2 linked regions of the Dyadobacter chenhuakuii genome follow. The protein of the gene in region 1 interacts with the protein of each later gene in a pairwise test. Links are inferred from orthologs where the notes say so. Each region holds a gene or a part of one and is shown in the gene's direction. Other genes may lie near its edges. The genes, in order: priA and NFI80_RS14975.

Evidence for each region.
Region 2: the proteins of priA (region 1) and NFI80_RS14975 interact in binary tests that used the Escherichia coli proteins (3 or more experiments, as listed by UniProt). The link is inferred for Dyadobacter chenhuakuii from one-to-one orthologs.

Annotation. Positions count from the first base shown.
Region 1 is NZ_CP098805.1:4,935,364-4,938,806, reverse strand. The notes cover bases 92-3,201. They hold priA (replication restart helicase PriA), read left to right. Parts: upstream 92-455; coding sequence 456-2,948; downstream 2,949-3,201. Other genes in these bases: pyk (pyruvate kinase), read left to right, coding at 2,975-3,201; NFI80_RS20635 (aminotransferase class IV family protein), read left to right, coding at 92-383. In the rest of the region: more of NFI80_RS20635, read left to right, coding at 1-91; more of pyk, read left to right, coding at 3,202-3,443.
Region 2 is NZ_CP098805.1:3,632,031-3,635,197, reverse strand. The notes cover bases 115-2,948. They hold NFI80_RS14975 (single-stranded DNA-binding protein), read left to right. Parts: upstream 115-1,208; coding sequence 1,209-1,688; downstream 1,689-2,948. Other genes in these bases: NFI80_RS14970 (transporter associated domain-containing protein), read left to right, coding at 1,824-2,948; NFI80_RS14980 (Gfo/Idh/MocA family protein), read left to right, coding at 115-1,147. In the rest of the region: more of NFI80_RS14980, read left to right, coding at 1-114; more of NFI80_RS14970, read left to right, coding at 2,949-3,140; NFI80_RS14965 (hypothetical protein), read right to left, coding at 3,142-3,167. UniProt on the Escherichia coli protein: Plays an important role in DNA replication, recombination and repair. Binds to ssDNA and to an array of partner proteins to recruit them to their sites of action during DNA metabolism. Acts as a sliding platform that migrates on DNA via reptation.

The DNA of each region.
Region 1 (3,443 bases):
AGCCATACGCATATAGGAACATCCGCAAAATCCGGCGCGTATATCACGACGCCATCGATTACCGTTACAAATACGAAGACCGCGAAGAACTTAACACCCTTTTCGCCCAACGAAATGACGCCGACGAAATCCTGATCATCAAAAACGGCCTGGTAACCGATTCCCTTTACGGCAATGTTGCTTTTTACAATGGAATTACCTGGGTTACCCCCAATTCACCGCTGTTACCAGGCACGCAACGAGCGTTTCTACTGGAATCGGGGGTTATTAAAGAGGAGAGGATTAGCGAAGATGATCTTGCCAATTTTAATAAAATAAGGTTGTTCAATGCAATGATTGGCTGGGAAAATGCAGTGGAGTTGGGGATTGATTGCATTGATTAGTGCTGATTGCAGACCATCCGTGCGATTAATCGTAACTTTGCACGTTAATTTATTAAACATTCCCCGCAGCCAATGGCCTCCCTTTTTGAGGAAGAAACTACTTTTTTTGCCGATCTGATATTGCCGGTTCCGATCCCTTCTTTGTTTACTTACAGGGTTCCCAGGGAAATGAGCGGGATGATTAAGGTGGGGGCGCGGGTGATTGTGCAGTTTGGACAAAAAAGGGTAACTACGGCGGTTGTCGCTCACATACATTCGAATCCGCCTTCCAAATACCAAGCGAAATACATTCTTGAACTGCTTGATGATGAACCTATTGTCACAAAGCGGCAGCTTGAATTGTTCAATTGGGTTTCGGAATATTATTTATGCAATATTGGAGATGTGCTTAACATTGCGCTTCCGGCGGGACTGAAAATCACAAGTCAGTCACGGATCCAGATCAATCCTGAATTCGCTCATGATGACCTGCTGACAGATCAGGAGCGGATTGTGGTTGATGAGATCAAAAAGCACCAAACCCTTTCCTATGAGGAGGTTGAGCGGCTTTTGCAGCGTTCCAACATAACGGCAATCATCAAATCGCTGGTCGGCAAACGTGCCGTTATCCTTTTTGAAGAGGTTAAAGAACGATATAAGCCGAAAGTTGTTCGAAAAATCAGATTAAATGCTGCTTACACGTCCAATGATGCACTTTCCAAATTGGCAGGCTCGCTGGATAAAACGCCGAAGCAGCAGGAAATTCTCCTAAAATATTTAAGTTACATTCCAGTTTATAACAATCCTGATCTAAATCAAAAAGGGCTTGACAAATCCATTTTTAGCCAGGATGACAATGTTTCCGATGCTTCGCTGAACACGTTAATTAAAAAGGGAATCTTCGAACAATTTGAAATTTTCATTTCCAGATTTGACGACATTCCAGCCAGCAATGCGGTCATTACATTGACGGAAACGCAAAAAATAGCCTCTCAACAAATCCACGAACTCTTTACAGAAAAGGAAGTTGTGCTATTGCACGGCATAACCGGCAGCGGCAAAACCGAAGTTTACATTGAACTGATCAAACAAGTCCTGGAAAGTGGCCTGCAAGTTCTGTTTTTGTTACCCGAAATTGCCCTGACTACACAAATCGTTGTCCGGCTGCGGAAGGTTTTTGGTGACACAATGGGCATTTATCATTCCAAGTTTTCTGATAATGAGCGTGTTGAAGTTTGGAAAGGCATTTTGGATGGAAAGTTTCAGTTTGTTGTCGGCGTTCGTTCTGCCGTTTTCCTTCCTTTTGATAATCTTGGTTTAATCATCGTTGACGAGGAACACGAAACTTCGTACAAGCAACATGATCCGGCGCCGCGCTACAATGCGCGTGATGTGGCTGTGATCATGTCCTATATGCATAAGGGCAAAACGCTGCTTGGATCCGCAACGCCTTCATTAGAAAGTTATTATCATGCGCAAACGGGCAGATATGGGTTTGTAGAAATGAAGCAGCGATTTGGAAATGCAGCGTTGCCGACCTTCGAATTAATTGATACAAAAAAGGAAAAGAAGTCGAAGAAGATGAAAAATGAGTTTTCATCTGTGCTGATTGATCATTTAAAATTAAATCTCCAAAATAAAGAACAGACCATTCTTTTCCAGAACCGCCGCGGTTACTCGCCATATCTGCAATGTGAAATCTGCAACTGGATTCCTGAATGTGCGAATTGTGACGTGAGCCTGACTTATCATATGAAAGCCGGCGAAGTGCGCTGCCATTACTGCGGTCATAAAGAAGAAGTCCCACGAACTTGCCCGCAATGCGGTTCAACGCAGGTAAAAACGATGGGTTACGGGACGGAAAAGATTGAAGATGAGATCCATTCGATGTTTCCGGAAGCCCGTGTGCAACGCATGGATCTGGATACGACAAGGGCAAAAAACGCTTATCAACAGATCATTTCGGAGTTTGAGGAAGGCGGAATCGACATTTTGGTCGGCACACAAATGGTGAGCAAAGGCCTTGATTTTGACAATGTTAGCATTGTAGGGATTTTTGATGCGGACCGGATGATCCATTTCCCTGAATTCCGTGCTTCGGAACGGGCGTTCCAAATGCTTACACAAGTCAGCGGCAGAGCGGGAAGGCGCGCCGAAAAGCCTGGAAAAGTGCTTATTCAAACGAGTAATCCTGGCCAAAAGCTGCTGGAAAAGATCATTAACAACGATTACGAAGGCATGTATGCGGATGAAATCGAGGAGCGTGAAAAATTCCACTATCCGCCTTTTACAAGGCTTATAAAAGTGACGGTTAAGCACGTCGACGAAGCCACTTCGAGCAAGGCTGCCAAGATCCTGGCAGACAAACTGACGGCCAACCTGGGAGCCAGCCGGGTTCTCGGACCGCAACCACCGCTGGTGGAAAGAGTAAGAAATCAGTTTTTGTTCGACATTCTCATTAAACTTGAACGAGAAAAGATTAATTTTAAGGCGGCAAAGTCATTTATACAAGAAAAGGTTATTGATATTTTAACCGATAAGACGCTCAAAAGCATCCAGGTCGTGATTGACGTGGATTGTTTATAAAAATCATTTTTACTGCATATTAATCTATGTCTTCCAAAAAAACCAGAATTGTTGCTACCGTAGGTCCAGCCTCCGAAACAAAAGAAACATTGTATGCATTGGCAAAAGCCGGGGTAAACGTTTTTCGCCTTAACTTCTCTCACGGCTCTCACGCTGATCACCTCCAAAGATTAAACACCATTCGGGAAATCAACGAAGAGCATGGTTTAAACCTCGCTATTCTGCAAGATTTGCAGGGACCAAAGATCCGTATCGGCATGGTTGCCGAAAAAGATGGCGTTCTGATCGAAGCAGGTAATAAATTGATACTTTCCAACACAGAAGTGTTGGGAACTGCTGAAAAAGTTAGCACGCCATACGACGGCATGTATAATGATGTTAAGATCGGCGACCGCATCCTGATGGACGACGGTAAACTGGAAGTGCTGGTAACAGGAATGGATGGAACAGACGTGGTAACCGAAGTAATTTATGGTGGTTATCTGAAATCCAAAA
Region 2 (3,167 bases), 1.3 Mb from region 1 along the record:
TCATGGGCAGCGGGGCCGGGATAGGGTGGTTGCCATTTACGCACGGCGTGATGAAAGTGCCCAAAAGTTCGCCAAAGACTATGGCTGCGATTTCTGGTCGTCCAGTATGGAAGAAGTGATTGCGCACCCGGATGTGAATATGGTGTGCATTGCGTTGCCTAATAATGTTCATGAAGAGGCAGTTAAGCTTTGCGTGAAACATAAAAAGGCCGTTATTTCTACCAAACCACTCGGGCGCAATGCGGCGGAGGCATTGCGGATGATGAGGGCGACAGAGGAAGCAGGAATTTTTGCAGGTTATCTGGAAGATCTTTGTTACACGCCAAAGTTTTTAAAATCGCTCGAAAGTGTCAAAAACGGCTCATTAGGAAGGATTATCTGGGCAAAATCGCGTGAAGCGCATCCTGGTCCGCATAGTGAATGGTTCTGGGACATTGAGCAGGCCGGCGGCGGCTGCATCCTGGATTTGGGCTGTCATTGCATTGAAATATCACGCAATTTTATTGGTAAGGACATTAAGCCCGTTGAAGTCATGTGCTGGGCGGACACGCAGGTGAAACCTATTGATGCTGAGGATCATGCGATTGCATTGGTAAAATATGAAAACGGCGCTATCGGGCAGTTTGAAGTGAGCTGGACTTTTCGTGGCGGCATGGACCTGCGCGACGAAGTCATGGGAACCGAAGGCACGATCTGGATCAACAATTTCCTGCGGACGGGTTTTGAAATGTTTACAACAGGGCAGAATGCAGATGGAAAAGGAGAGGATTACGTAGCTGAAAAGGCCGAAAGCAATACAGGCTGGCTGTTTCCGGTGGGGGACGAGGTGAATGATCTGGGCTACAACCATATGTTCACCGATATGTTCAATGCCGTGGAAAATGGCAGGGAAGCGGCGGAAACTTTTTATGATGGCTATGTTGTGAATGCAGTGATTGATGCAGCTTACAAATCCGCGAAAACCAAGCTTTGGGAAAAAGTGGAACTGCCGGTCTGGCGCGGACAGGAAGGCGTGACCAAACCTTCAAACTACACTTCCTATAATGACGAATATTATTTGATCAAACAGGAAATGACGCATGACGGGCGGAATAAATTAATTTTGAAACATAAAATTACGGGCAAAATCAGCGAACAGGATATTTGAAAGTGCTTTTACATCCGTATCTTTAATATTAACTTAAACAAATCATCCACAATTAGAAATCATGGCAGGAAGCGTTAACAAGGTCATTTTGATAGGCAATCTGGGCAGCGATCCCGAAGTTAGATATCTGGAAAGCGGCTCGGCAGTGGCTAAATTCAACATTGCAACAACAGAATCATACACCAACAAAAGCGGCGAACGCGTCGATAATACGGAGTGGCACCGCATTGAGCTTTGGGAAGGATTGGCCAAAGTGGCGGAAAAATATCTGAAGAAAGGAAACCAGGTTTACATCGAAGGCCGCATCCGCACCGACAGCTGGACGGACAAAGAAGGACAGCAAAGAACCGGCGTTACGATCCGCGCAAACAGCATGACATTGCTGGGCGGTCCGGGCGCACCTGGGTCTGGCGGCGGCGAGAGCAGCGGCGGTTATGCACAACAATCTTCACAACCCAGAGCACAGCAATCACCTCGATCATCCGACCCGATCCCGCCATCACTGGCAGCCGGGAATGATGATGACGATCTGCCGTTCTGATCCGCTACATTTGCCAGCTATTCTGTTCAAAAAGGATTTATTTCGACATTTAGAGCACATTGGAATAATATTTTTGAACAGAATCGCTACATTTATTTAAACGAAAGTTTATTGCAAACTTTTCCAAACCTATTCGTGAAAGAAACAGCAGACAGCGACGATCCGCTTGCCCGAACGCGTACGGGGATTACCGTCCCCCAAAGATGTACGCAAACTTTATTTGCAGGAGTCATTATACCCACTGATTTCCTTGCGCCCTACGACCTCATCCTGGTTATATTCCTCTTCCTGGTTTCCCTGTTTCTCTCCGGCGTCCGCGCCGCATATGCTGCCTCCGGTGCATTGGAAAATCCCTGGGAACGAAAAAGTGACACCGAAAGCACGCTTCCAAACCGCATTCAGCAGCTTGCCCTTTCGCTGATTCAGCGTGGGATTACGATGCTCGCCCTACTTTTGGCAGCACGCATTGCCTGGATTCACATTCAGGACGATCCGAACAATGTTTACAAGTGGATTTCCATTGGCTGTCTTGCGCTATGGATCTGGCTGGATGCAATGGTTCGTTACAATGCGGCGCGGCGTGCATTGGAGTTTATTCCGAAGATCTCGGGCGTTACCAATTTCCTGATCAAGATTTGTCAGCCACTTGCGCAGCCTATTATGAAGCTCGGCTATTCATTTGGCGTGCTTACGCCGGAAGGAGCCGAAATCACAACCGAACGACTGGAAGCAAAAGCGGAAAGTGAAGAGGAAACCGACCTTTTACGGGGACTGGCCAATTTCCGTCAGACCAATTCTAAGAAGGCCATGCAGGCGCGTCTGCACATTACCGCGTTCGATATTGAGCTGGATTTCCATGAATTGATGGATAAAATAAATAAATCGGGTTACTCGCGGGTGCCGGTTTACCGGGATGACCTGGACCACATTGAGGGAATTTTGAATGTGAAGGATTTGTTGCCGCACATTCATTTAGACGAACATTTCAACTGGCAAAAATTGCTGCGCCCGGTTTATTTCATCCCGGAAAGCAAGCATTTGGATGATCTGATGAAGGAATTTCAGAATCGCCGTGTGCATATGGCCATTGTCGTGGACGAATATGGCGGGACGAGCGGGTTAATCACACTAGAGGACATCATTGAAGAGATTTTCGGTGATATCAATGATGAATATGACGAGGATGATGAAGTGAATTACACCCAGGTAGACGATAACACTTACGTTTTCGAAGGAAAAGTTTCCATCAGCGACCTTTGTCGACTTCTGAACCTGGAAACGGATTATTTTGACGAAGTAAGGGGCAATAATGAGTCATTAGCAGGCCTGCTCCTCGAATTGTTTTCAAGATTGCCGCGCACAGGCGAAATGGCGACACACCGGGAAGTGACTTTTAAAGTGCAATCGGCTGATAAGAAGCGGATTAAGAAGGTTAGGGTGCTGGTTGGATAGCTTATTTGCCTTTTGGAACTGCTTTTG